2 regions of the Geodermatophilus sp. URMC 63 genome follow, and region 1 is predicted to be linked to the other one. Evidence: riboswitches for the same ligand, from Rfam matches in the RefSeq annotation. Region 1 holds a riboswitch; the other holds the start of a gene.
What was found. A riboswitch is a leader RNA that binds a small molecule or an ion and turns the genes downstream of it on or off. The one in region 1 is predicted to bind S-adenosylmethionine.
Positions count from the first base shown of each region.

Region 2: linked by a shared signal. The riboswitch ahead of thrC (threonine synthase) and the one ahead of ACWIZO_RS05570 (bifunctional o-acetylhomoserine/o-acetylserine sulfhydrylase) in region 1 are both predicted to bind S-adenosylmethionine.

Region 1 covers NZ_CP199956.1:1,132,683-1,139,163, forward strand. The annotation lists gene ACWIZO_RS05560 (carboxyl transferase domain-containing protein) at 1-540, shown strand, start outside; gene ACWIZO_RS05565 (acetyl/propionyl/methylcrotonyl-CoA carboxylase subunit alpha) at 614-2,602, shown strand; SAM riboswitch class IV at 2,634-2,748, shown strand; gene ACWIZO_RS05570 (bifunctional o-acetylhomoserine/o-acetylserine sulfhydrylase) at 2,791-4,083, shown strand; gene metX (homoserine O-acetyltransferase MetX) at 4,083-5,165, shown strand; gene ACWIZO_RS05580 (threonine aldolase family protein) at 5,249-6,481, shown strand, end outside; gene ACWIZO_RS05585 (gamma carbonic anhydrase family protein) at 6,393-6,481, opposite strand, start outside.
Region 2 covers NZ_CP199956.1:2,146,465-2,152,945, reverse strand. The annotation lists gene groL (chaperonin GroEL) at 1-363, opposite strand, end outside; gene ACWIZO_RS10410 (SDR family NAD(P)-dependent oxidoreductase) at 591-1,475, opposite strand; gene ACWIZO_RS10405 (cold-shock protein) at 1,667-1,867, opposite strand; gene thrC (threonine synthase) at 2,075-3,376, opposite strand; SAM riboswitch class I at 3,389-3,511, opposite strand; gene ACWIZO_RS10395 (HAD family hydrolase) at 3,572-4,402, shown strand; gene ACWIZO_RS10390 (hypothetical protein) at 4,409-4,759, opposite strand; partial or broken gene ACWIZO_RS10385 (ATP-binding protein) at 5,044-5,544, opposite strand; gene ACWIZO_RS10380 (ABC transporter permease) at 5,687-6,481, opposite strand, start outside.

The DNA of each region.
Region 1 (6,481 bases):
GCGCACTTCGTCCAGCTCTGCGACCGGCGGCGCATCCCGCTGCTGTTCCTGCAGAACATCACCGGGTTCATGGTCGGCCGCGACTACGAGGCCGGCGGCATCGCCAAGCACGGCGCCAAGATGGTCACCGCCGTCGCCTGCGCCCGGGTGCCCAGGCTGACCGTCGTCATCGGCGGGTCCTACGGCGCCGGCAACTACTCGATGTGCGGCCGGGCCTACTCCCCCCGCTTCCTGTGGATGTGGCCCAACGCCCGCATCTCGGTGATGGGCGGCGAGCAGGCCGCCTCGGTGCTGGCCACCGTCCGCCGCGACGGGCTGGCCGCCCGCGGCACCGACTGGCCCGCCGACGAGGAGGAGGCGTTCAAGGCGCCGGTCCGCGCGCAGTACGAGGCCCAGGGCAACCCCTACTACTCCACGGCGCGGCTCTGGGACGACGGCGTCCTCGACCCCGCCGACACCCGCACCGTCCTCGGCCTGGCGCTGTCCGCGTGCGCCCAGGCCCCCCTCGACGACGTCGCCTACGGCGTCTTCCGGATGTGAGCGCCGTGCCGAAGACGACGCACCTGCCGGAACCGCCGGCCACCGACGATCCGAACGAGTGCGGAGTCGAGCGATGAGCACCTTCGACACCGTCCTCGTCGCCAACCGGGGCGAGATCGCCGTCCGGGTGATCCGCACGCTGCGCCGGCTCGGCATCCGCTCGGTCGCCGTGTACAGCGACGCCGACGCCGACGCGCCGCACGTCCGCGCCGCCGACGTCGCCTACCGCCTGGGCCCCGCCCCGGCCGCGCAGAGCTACCTGTCGGTGCCGCGGGTGGTCGAGGCCTGCCGGGCCACCGGCGCGCAGGCCGTGCACCCCGGCTACGGCTTCCTGTCGGAGAACCCGGCCCTCGCCGGCGCGCTCGCCGACGCCGGCGTGGTCTTCGTCGGCCCGCCGGCCGAGGCGATCCGGGTGATGGGCGACAAGATCACCGCCAAGCGGACCGTCGTCGCCTCCGGTGTGCCCGTCGTCCCCGGCACCGCCGAGCCCGGCCTCACCGACGACGACCTCGTGGCCGCGGCCCCCGGCATCGGCTTCCCCGTGCTGGTCAAGCCCTCGGCCGGCGGCGGCGGCAAGGGCATGCGGGTGGTCGAGGACGCCGCGGACCTGCCGGCCGCGCTGGTCAGCGCCCGCCGGGAGGCCGCCGCCGCGTTCGGCGACGACACCCTGTTCCTCGAGCGGTTCGTGCAGCGGCCGCGGCACGTCGAGGTGCAGGTGCTCGCCGACGCCCACGGCGCCGTCGTCCACCTCGGCGAGCGCGAGTGCAGCCTGCAGCGCCGCCACCAAAAGGTGGTCGAGGAGGCGCCCTCGCCGCTGCTCGACGCCGCCACCCGCGCCCGCATCGGCGACGCCGCCTGCGCCACGGCCCGCAGCGTCGGCTACACCGGCGCCGGCACGGTGGAGTTCATCGTCTCGGCCGACCGGCCCGAGGAGTTCTTCTTCATGGAGATGAACACCCGCCTGCAGGTCGAGCACCCGGTCACCGAGCTGGTCACCGGCCTGGACCTGGTCGAGCAGCAGCTGCGCGTGGCCGCCGGCGAGCCCCTGGCGTTCGGCCAGGACGACGTCGCGCTGACCGGCTGGGCGGTCGAGGCGCGGGTCTACGCCGAGGACCCCGGCCGCGGCTTCCTGCCCACCGGCGGGCGGGTGCTCGCCTTGGCCGAGCCCGCCGGCGCCCGCGTCGACTCCGGCGTCGCGGCCGGCACCGTCGTCGGCTCGGACTACGACCCGATGCTGGCCAAGGTGGTCGCGCACGGCCCGGACCGGGCCACCGCGCTCGCCGCGCTCGACCGCGCGCTGGGCGACACCGCGGTGCTCGGCGTGACCACCAACGTCGGGTTCGTCCGCGCGCTGCTGGCCGAGTCCGACGTGCGCGCCGGGCACCTGGACACCGCGCTGCTCGACCGGGTGGCCGCCTCCTACGCGGCCCCGCCGGTGCCCGACCTCGCCGTCCTCGCCGCCGCCGCGCACCTGTGGCTCACCGCCTGGGCCGCGGCCGACCCGGCCGACCCGTGGAGCGCGCCGACCGGCTTCCGGCTGGGGGACGCCGCGCCGTTCACCGTCCGGCTCGAGGCCGGCGGCCGGCCACGCACGGTGGCGCTGACCGGCACGCCGGCCGCGGCCCGCGCCACCCTCGACGGCGCCGACGCCGGGACGCTGTCCTGCGCGGCCGAGGACGGCGGCCTGGCGCTGGTCCGCGACGGCGTGCGGTCCCGCTGCCTGGTCGCCGCCGACGGCGACGGGCACGGCGACGGGCACGGCCTGTTCGTGCACGCCGATGGCGCGGACTGGCCGCTGCGCCGGGCCCGCCGCGTGGTGCTGCGGCCCGACAGCGCCGCGGCGCACCCCCCGGAGCTGACCAGCCCGATGCCCGGCTCGGTGATCGCGGTGCCGGTGACCGACGGGCAGGCCGTCGCCGCCGGGGAGCCGGTGGTCGTCGTCGAGGCGATGAAGATGGAGCACACGCTGCGCGCCCCGGCCGACGGCGTCGTCGAGCTGCTCGTCGCGGCCGGCGACCAGGTGCGGCTCGACCAGGTGCTCGCCCGGCTCACCCCCGCCTGAGCCGGAGCCCGCTCCGCTAGGGTCGGCGCAGGCTCACGAGAGGCAGCGTCAAGCACCTGGCTGGCTGCCCGGCAACCTCTCTCCGTCCGAGGTGCTCCAGGGGAAGAGCCGGCCGCGCGGCACCCGCCGCCCGGCAGGACGGAGTCCTCCGTGCGCCGCGGGGTCTCCCGAACGAGAGGAGACGGCGCGTGACCGACCCGCAGAGCTGGAGCTTCGAGACCCGGCAGGTCCACGCCGGCACCAGCCCCGACCCCACCACCGGGGCCCGCGCCCTGCCGATCTACGCCACGACCGCCTACCAGTTCCGCGACAGCAAGCACGCCGCGGACCTCTTCGCGCTGGCCGAGATGGGCAACATCTACACGCGGATCATGAACCCGACGCAGGACGCGCTCGAGCAGCGCGTGGCCTCGCTGGAGGGCGGCGTCGCGGCGCTCGCGGTGGCCAGCGGCATGGCGGCGGAGACGCTGGCGCTGCTCAACGTCGCCGAGGCCGGCAGCCACGTCGTCGCCTCGGCCTCGCTGTACGGCGGCACCTACAACCTGCTGCACCACTCGCTGCCCAAGCTCGGCGTCGAGGTGTCCTTCGTCGAGGACCCCGACGACCCGCAGAGCTGGCAGTCGCTGGTGCGCGAGAACACCAAGGCGCTCTACGGGGAGTCGATCGGCAACCCGAAGGGCGACGTCCTCGACATCGCCGCCGTCGCCGAGGTGGCCCACCGCAACGGCGTCCCGCTGATCGTGGACAACACCATCGCCACGCCGTTCCTGGTGCGCCCGCTGGAGCACGGCGCCGACGTCGTCGTCCACTCGGCCACCAAGTACCTGGGCGGGCACGGCACCGCGATCGCCGGGGTCATCGTCGACGGCGGCACGTTCGACTGGACGTCGGGGAGGTTCCCCGGGTTCACGACGCCGGACCCGACCTACCACGGCGTGGTCTACGCCGACCTCGGCGCCCCGGCCTACGCACTCAAGGCCCGCGTGCAGCTGCTGCGCGACCTCGGCCCGGCGATCAGCCCGTTCAACGCCTGGCTGGTCGTGCAGGGGATCGAGACGCTGTCGCTGCGGATGGAGCGGCACGTGGCCAACGCCCAGCGGGTGGCGGAGTTCCTCGAGGCGCACGACGAGGTCGAGTCGGTGCACTACGCCGGCCTGCCGTCCTCGCCGTGGCACGCCGCCCAGCAGCGCTACGCCCCGCGCGGCGCCGGCGCGGTGCTGGCCTTCGAGATCCGCGGCGGCGTCGAGGCCGGCCGGCGCTTCGTGGAGGCGCTGGAGCTGCACAGCCACGTGGCCAACATCGGCGACGTCCGCAGCCTGGTCATCCACCCGGCCTCGACCACGCACTCGCAGCTCACGCCCGAGGAGCAGCAGACCACCGGGGTCACGCCCGGGCTGGTGCGCCTGGCCGCCGGGCTGGAGGGGATCGACGACATCCTCGCCGACCTCGAGGCGGGGTTCCGCGCCGCCAAGGGGGCGTGATGACGGGGGTGCGGGACGTCCCGGCGTCCCGCACCCCGCCGCGCACCGGTGGGTGGCGCGACGGCGACCCCGCCGGGGACCGGCTGTTCCTCGACCTGGACGGACCGGTCCGCCTCGAGCGCGGCGGGGTGCTGCCCGGCGTCCGGGTCGCCTACGAGACCTGGGGGACGCTCGCGCCCGACGGCGGCAACGCGGTGCTCGTCGAGCACGCGCTGACCGGCGACAGCCACGTCACCGGGCCGGCCGGGCCCGGGCACCCGACCCCGGGCTGGTGGGCGCCGCTGGTCGGGCCGGGGGCGCCGTTGGACACCGGGCGGCTCTTCGTCGTCTGCGCCAACGTGCTGGGCGGCTGCCAGGGGACGACGGGGCCGTCCTCGACCGCGCCCGACGGCGCCCCGTGGGGCGCGCGCTTCCCCGAGGTGACCGTCGGCGACCAGGTGCTCGTGGAGGCCGCGCTCGCCGACGCGCTCGGCGTCCGCCGGTGGGCGGCCGTCGTCGGCGGGTCGATGGGCGGGATGCGCGCGCTGGAGTGGGCGGTGGCGCTGCCCGAGCGGGTCGCCGGGCTGCTCTTCCTCGCCTCCGGCGCGGCCGCGACCGCCGACCAGATCGGCACGCAGACCACCCAGCAGGCCGCGATCCGCGCCGACCCCGTCGCCGGGCTCGGCGTCGCCCGGCGGATCGCGCACCTCACCTACCGCAGCCCGGTCGAGCTGGAGGAGCGGTTCGGGACGACCGTGCAGGACGACGGCCGCTTCGCCGTCGCCTCCTACCTCGACCACCACGCCGACAAGCTCGCCCGCCGCTTCGACGCCGGCAGCTACGTGGTGCTCACCGAGGCGATGAACACCTGGGACGTCGGCCGCGGCCGGGGCGGGATCGAGGCCGCGCTGTCGCGGGTGACCGCGCGGGCCGTCGTCGCCGGGGTGGACAGCGACCGGCTCTACCCGCTGGAGCTGCAGCAGCGGGTGGCCGACGCGCTCGGCGTCCCGCTGCGGGTGGTGTCCTCGCCGCACGGGCACGACGGCTTCCTCGTCGAGGCCGGTGCCGTCGGCGCGCTGGTGCGCGAGCTGCTCGGCACCTGAGCCTCCCCGCCGAGATCGCGCGATCCCGCACGTCCTGGTGGCCCCGCGCGTGCGAGATCGCGCGATCTCGACAGACTGGCGGGGTGAGCGACGACGACCTCGACGCCCTGCGCCTGGCCTGCGACCGCGCGCTGAGCGGCCACGGACCGGTGCGCGCCGCGGACCTGCTGGCCACGATCCCCGCGGACACGGCGGTCGACCGGTACGGCACGGGCGGGGTGGTCGCCGAGCTGGAGACCGAGGTCGCGCAGGTGCTGGGCAAGCCGGCCGCGGTCTACCTGCCCAGCGGGACCATGGCCCAGCAGTCGGTGCTGCGCGTGCACGCCGGGCGCAGCCGCCGGGAGACGGTGGTGGGCCACCCCGAGTGCCACCTGTTCCGCCACGAGGGAGGCGCGCTGGCGCGGCTGCAGGGCCTGGTCGAGCGCCCGGTCGGCGACCGGCACCGGGTGCTGCTGCGCGCCGAGCTCGACGACGTGGCCGAGCCGCCGGCCGCGCTGGTGGTGGAGCTGCCGCAGCGCGACCTCGGCGGGCCGCTGCCGCCCTGGGACGACGTGGTCGCGCAGGCCGCGTGGGCGCACGACCGGGGCACGGTCGCGCACCTCGACGGCGCGCGGCTGTGGGAGGCCGCGACCGGGTACGGCCTGCCGCCGTCCGACGTCGCGGCGCCCTTCGACACCGTCTACGTGAGCTTCTACAAGGGCGTCGGCGCGCTGGCCGGGTGCGCGGTGGCCGGGCCGGCCGACGTCGTCGCCGAGGTCCGGGAGTGGCGCCGGCGGATGGGCGGCACGCTGTTCGGCCTGTGGCCCGGCGCCGCCTCGGCGCTGACCTGCCTGCGCCGCCGGCTGCCGCTGTTCCCCGGCTACCTCGAGCGTGCGCGGGAGGTGGCCGACGCCGTGCGCGGCCTGCCCGGCGTGCGGGTGGTCCCCGACCCCCCCGGAGACGCCGATGCTCCACCTGCTGCTGTCGGCCACGCCGGACGCCTTCCGCGCCGCCGCCCGCGCGCTGGCCGAGGAGGGGCTGTGGACCTGGGCGGAGCCGGGGATCACCAGCGACCCCACCGTGGTGCGCGTGGAGCTGTCCGTGGGCGACGCGACCCTGGCCCTGTCTCCGGAGGAGGTCCGCGCCGCCGTCGCCCGCCTGGCCGGCGGCGTGTGAACCCGCGAGATCTGCACACTGGCGGCCTTCGCGGCCCGGGAGACCGCGAGTGTGCAGATCTCGCGGACGGGCCTAGTCGGCCGCGTCGCCCGGGATGTACCCGGCCGGGGGCAGCGGACGCCGCACCACCGGCCGCACCTTCCGCGCCGCGGGCAGCCGCT
Region 2 (6,481 bases), 1.0 Mb from region 1:
CTTCTCGATGCCCTTCTTCAGGGCCATCGGGTTGGCGCCGGCGGCGACGTTGCGCAGACCCTCGCGGACGAGCGCCTGGGCGAGCACGGTGGCGGTGGTGGTGCCGTCACCGGCGACGTCGTCGGTCTTCTTCGCGACCTCCTTGACCAGCTCGGCGCCGATCTTCTCCCAGGGGTCCTCGAGCTCGATCTCCTTGGCGATGCTCACACCGTCGTTGGTGATGGTGGGAGCGCCCCACTTCTTCTCGAGGACGACGTTGCGGCCCTTGGGGCCGAGCGTCACCTTGACGGCGTCGGCGAGGGTGTTCATGCCCCGCTCGAGACCGCGGCGCGCCTCTTCCTCGAAGGCGATCATCTTGGCCATGTGGTGATGTCCTCCATGCATGGATCGCTGCACGGCCGGGACCGGCGCCCGCGACGGACGACACCGGCGCCGCGGGCGCTCACGTGGCCCGCGCTCCAGTGCCTCACCGTTCCGACCTGATTGGCACTCGGCACTGTCGAGTGCCAATCCGAAGTCTGGCACTCGCCCCTGCCGAGTGCAAGAACGGGGGGTGGCCGCGGGCGGTTCCCCACCTCCGCTGGGCTCCGTCAGCGCAGGGGGACCTCCGCCGAGGCCGGGGACGTCGCCCGGGCCCCGGCGCGGTCGCGTGTCTCCTGACGGGCCAGGGTCGCCGTCTCGAGCCACAGCAGGAGCGCCGGCGACAGGCGCATGAGCCGCCACAGCACCCGCGCCTGCCGCGGGGCCACGATCAGCGCCCGGTTGCGGTCGATCCCCCGCAGCACGTCGGTGGCCAGCGCGTCGGCGGGGTAGAGCCGCCCTCCGCTCATCCGGGTGATCGCGGCGCGGGTGTCGGTCGCCTCGGCGGTCGGCACGCGCGGCAGGTCCGCCGGCATCCCCTTGTCGAGGATCGGGGTGTCGATGCCCCCTGGGCAGACCACGCTCACCCGGACCCCCCGCCGCGCCGCCTCGCCGCGCAGGCTGAGGGACAGCCCGACCACCGCCCACTTCGTCGTCGCGTAGGGGGCCATGCCCGGTCCCGGCAGGAGACCGGCCAGCGACGCGGTGTTGACGATGTGGCCGTGTCCCTGCCGCAGCATCAGGGGGTAGGCGGCCTGCACCCCGTGCACCACCCCGCGCAGGTTGACGTCGACGGTCCGGTCCCAGTGGGCCGGGCTGAGTTCCTCCACCGGTCCGCCGATCCCGAGGCCGGCGTTGTTGACCAGCAGGTCCAGCCGGCCGTGCCGCTCCGCGGTCTCGTCGACCAGCGCGGCGACCGCGTCGGCGTCGCGCACGTCGACGGCAGCCGCCGTGGCCGTGCCGGGTCCGGTGGCGCGCAGCCCTTCCGCGGTCCCCTCGGCTGCCGCGCCGTCGACGTCGGCGAGGACCACCTGGTCCCCACGACGCACCAGCGCCGCGCCCAGGGCTCGTCCGATCCCGGATGCACCACCCGTGACGATCGCGATGCGCGACATGGCACCCCCTCGTCCCCCGGCGCCGGCCGCGCCTCCTGCGGCAGCCTCCCGCGGCGAGGAGCCCGGGGCCACACCCCGCCGCACGGCGGCCGGCCGCGGAGCACCGGGAGGAGGACACCGCGGGCACACGGCACCGAGGCCCGGCTCCCCTGTCGGGGACCCGGGCCTCGGTGGGCGTGCAGAGGTGGTTCTCAGGCGGTGCGGACCGCGTCGGCCTGCGGACCCTTCTCGCCCTGGACGACCTCGAAGGTGACCCGCTGGCCCTCGTCGAGGCTCTTGTACCCGTCCATCTGGATGGCCGAGTAGTGGACGAAGACGTCCTGGCCGCCGTCGACGGCGATGAAGCCGAAGCCCTTCTCGGCGTTGAACCACTTCACGGTGCCCTGTGCCACGTGTGCTCCCACGTTCGTGCGTGCGGACGGACCCCGGGTTCCGGGGGCCGGGTACAGCTCTTCCGCCCGTCGGACACGAACGTGGAACTGACAACCGCGCGAGAACGTACATCAGGGACAGCCAGGTGGGGAGTCACCCCACGCACGACTGCTGCCCGATCGGGGGAGCTGCTCACCCGGACCGGCGCCAGGGACGAGCGTACGCCCCTACCGGATGAGCCCGGCCGCCCGCACCGACCTCAGCGACGGCTCCACGCGGTGCGTGGGGCCGACCACCGGCTCCAGCGGGTCGAGGGTCTTGAGGCCCTCACCGGTGTTGAGGACGACGGTCTCCTTCGTGGGGTCCAGCCGCCCGTCCTCCACCAGTTGCCGCAGCACGGCCACGGTCACCCCGCCCGCGGTCTCGGCGAACACGCCGGTGGTGCGGGCCAGGTCACGGATGCCCTGCACGATCTGCTCGTCGCCGACCCGGCCGACGGCACCGCCGGTGCGCCGGATGGCGTCGAGCGCGTAGGGGCCGTCGGCGGGGTTGCCGATGTTGAGGGACTTGGCGATGCCGGTGGGCTTGACCGGCTTGACGACGTCCCAGCCGTTGTCGAACGCGGTGGCGATCGGGTCGCAGCCGGCCGACTGGGCGCCGAAGACCCGCCACTCGGTGGCCTCGACGATGCCGGCGGCGGCCAGCTCCCGCCAGGCCTTGTCGACCTTGGTCAGCAGCGAACCCGACGCCATCGGGATGACCACCTGGGCCGGGATCCGCCAGCCGAGCTGCTCGGCGATCTCGTAGCCCATCGTCTTGGAGCCCTCGGCGTAGTAGGGCCGCACGTTCTGGTTGACGAAGGCGGTGTCCTCGAACTCGTCGGTCTCGGCGAGCTCGCTGGTCAGCCGGTTGACGTCGTCGTAGGACCCGTCGACGGCGACCAGGGTCTGGCCGTAGACCGCCGACTGCACCACCTTGCCCGGCTCGAGGTCGGCCGGGATGAAGACGTAGGAGGGCAGCCCGACGCGGGCGGCGTGCGCGGCCACCGAGTTGGCCAGGTTGCCGGTGGAGGCGGCGGCGATCTTGGCGTAGCCCAGCCGCCTGGCGGCGGTGGCCGCGAGGCTGACCACGCGGTCCTTGAAGGAGTGGGTGGGGTTGGCCGAGTCGTCCTTGACCCACAGCCCGCCGGTGAGGCCGAGCTCGGCGGCGAGCCGGTCGGCGCGCACCAGCGGCGTCATGCCGGGGTCGAGGGAGACGCGGTCGGCCGGGTCCTGGCCCACGGGCAGCAGGGCGGCGTAGCGCCAGATGTTCTGCGGGCCGGCCTCGATCTGCTCCCGCGTCACCGCGCGCATGCGCTCGGGGTCGTAGTCGACCTCCAGCGGCCCGAAGCACTGGGCGCAGGCGTGCTCGGCGATGAGGCCGAAGGTGGCGCCGCAGTTGCGACAGACCAGGCCACGGGCGGGACTCGGGGCGACGGGGCCGCCGGCAGCGGAGTCGGCCTGGACGGAACCGGGAGCGGTCAGGGTCATGCGACGACTACCTCCTCATCTTCCCCGCGGCGGGCCGTCGAGCCGCGCGGGACGGAATTGGCACCTCTCGCCGCTCGCGCCGCGCGGTTGCCGGGGCTTCACCGGGCCGTGTCCCTCTGCCCCTCTGGATGAGTGGAACGCCCGAGACTCTACCCGGCCTCCGGCACCGCCCCGGCGCCCGGCCATGCTGGTCGGGTGGCTGCGCGCATCGTCTACACCGACCTCGACGGCACGATGGTCGGCCCGCGGGGGTCGTTCTGGCACACCGCCGACGGCGTCCCCACCGCCGAGCCCGCCGCCGCGCTGCTGGAGCTGCACACCGCCGGCGTCGCGCTGGTGATCGTCAGCGGGCGGACCGTCGACCAGGTGACCGAGGCCGGGCGGATCTTCGCCGCCGACGGCGCCATCGCCGAACTGGGCTCGCTGGTCACCTGGAAGGGCGGCCGGGCGCGCCACCAGCTCACCGGCGAGCTGCCCGCCGAGCACGCCGGTCGCACGCCGATGGACGTCATGGCCGGGCTCGGCGTCGTCGAGGCCCTCTGCGCCGCCCACCCCGGCCGGCTGGAGTGGCACGCGCCCTGGCACACCACCCACTCCGGCGACGCGCTGCTGCGCGGCTACGTCGACCCGCTCGCCGTCGACGCGTGGCTGGCCGAGCGGGGGCTGGGCTGGCTGACCCTGAAGGACAACGGCGCGATCCCCGCCTCGGCCCGGCTGCGCCTGGCGCCGGAGGGACAGCTGGCTCGGGTCTACCACCTCATGCCGCGCGGGATCACCAAGGGCGCGGCGATCGCCTGGGACCTCGAGCGCCGCGGGATCGACTCCGCCGACGCGGTCGCGGTCGGCGACAGCGCCAGCGACCTGGAGATGGCGCCCGTCGTCGGCCGGCTGTGGATCACGGCCAACGGCGCCGAGGTCGAGGGCATGGACGACCTGCTGGCCGCCGTCCCCAACGCGACCGTCACGCGCGGGGCGATGGGCGAGGGCTGGGCGCAGGCCATCAGGGCCAGTCTCGGCTCCTCATAGCGACGCTCAAGCTGGCGGCACCTTCTCGAGCGCCATGTAGCGGCGCATGAACCGGTCGAACTGAGGCACTGTGAACTTCGCGAAGCCATAGCGGGGAGTGAAGAGCAGGCCCTTGCTGATGAGGCGCGCACGCAGCGGAGCCACCTGCTCGGAGGTCCGGCCGAGGACGTCCGCGACCTCCGCGGCCTTCTGGGCCTCCGACCCCAACTCCGCCATGGCGCGCATGTACCGCAGCTCTTCCGGGGTCGAGCGCTGCACGCATGCTCGGAAGAAGCTCTCGTCGAGTTCTGCTTCGACGAGATCCTCCGCCGCCCGGGCATCAGCCGCGGTGATCTTCGGCCCCGGGCGAGGTTCCACACCGCACGACCGAACTCCTGGATGAAGTACGGATAGCCCTCCGTGTACGTGATGATGGCCGACACCGCGTCGAGCTCGTACTCGACGCCTTCCAGTCGAGCCGGTTCGGTCAGGGCCTCGGCGGCAGCGCCGATCGGCAGTTCTCCGATCATCGAAAACTTGAAGAGTCGCTCGGCGTACGACTTCGCGTCCCCAGCGAGCCCGGGCAGCTGGGGCAGGCCTGCCCCGGCGAAGGTCACGGGCAGTTGTCGCTGAACCGTCCGGTGCACCGCACCGATCAGAGCCTCCAGCTCGACCTTGCTCAAGAACTGGATCTCGTCGAACAGGAAGACGACGCCACGGCCTTGATCCACCGCCGCCTCACCAACGGCCTCGAAGAGGTCAGCCAAGTCGTCGTTCAAGTTCCCGGTGTCCGCTCGGCCGGCCTGAGCCTCGACATCCAGACCTGCTGTCAGCGTCCCGTCTGGCTGGACCGTCAGGGAGAAGGACTTGACGACAGCAGCAGCTCTACGCCCTCTCTCGGACCAACGAGCCTTGGGCGAGATGGACAGCAAGGCACGCCGCGCCAAGTTGGCGATCTGAGGTCCGAAGGACGCGTTCTTCGAGACCTCGGCGTCGACAGCGACCCAATCCTCTTCGGCCGCGATGCGTTGGTACTGACCGAGCAGCACCGTCTTCCCGACGCCGCGCAGACCGGTGATGACCAGCGACTGCTCCGTATAGCCGCGCCCGAGTCGCCGGAGGAGTGTCCTGAAGTCGTCAACTTCCGTACGGCGACCAGCCAAGTAGCGGGGCGGCGCCCCGGCGTTAAGGCGTGTAGGGGTTGTTGGCTCGATCCACCGACCCTCCAACTTTACAAGTTTAAGCTACTTTAACAGTGCAGCGTAAAATCCGCTAAAGCTGTCAAGAAGCGACGGTGCACAGTGGTCAGCTGGTGACGTCGCGCCGGGCGAAGTGGCGGAAGCCCAGGGCGGTGAACACCGCGGCGTAGACCAGCGACTGGACGACGCCGCGGAAGAGGTCGGAGGAGTCGACCGGCGTCTGCAGCAGGTCGGTCCAGGCGAACTCCTCCGCCGTCGGGAACCAGTCGCGCAGGGACCCGAGCTGCTCGACCTGGTCGAGGATCGCGAACACGAACATCGTGAACACCGCCCCGCCGACGGCGGCCAGCGGCGCGTCGGTGATCGTCGACAGCCAGAACGCCAGCGTGCCGACGACGAGCAGGTGGACGGCGAGGTAGCCGAGCATCCCGGCCAGCCGCAGCAGCCCCTCCCCCTGCGGCAGGGTCACCCCGATCGGCGTCTGGATCTCGGCGAACCCGAACGCGATGCCGCCGGCCACCACCGCGACGACCGCCAGGGTGAGCAGCGCGGCCACCGACAGCACCAGCGCGGCGGCGAACTTCTGCCGCAGCAGCCGGCTCCGCGGCACCGGGGTGGCCAGCGTGTAGCGCAGCGACCCCCACTGCGCCTCGCTGGCGACGGTGTCGCCGAAGAACAGCGCGTAGACCACGACGAGGAAGAAGCCCGTCGTCGCGAACAGCACGAACAGCGTGAAGTTCAGGCCGCTGGCGGTGGCGACGTCGACGAGGTTGATCCGGCTGTTGGTCTGCGCCTCCTCGCTGGCGCCCAGCTGCAGCGCGGCGATGAGCACCAGCGGCAGGGCGACCATCAGCGCGAACACGCCGATGGTGCGCCGCCGCTTGAACTGCCGGCGCAGCTC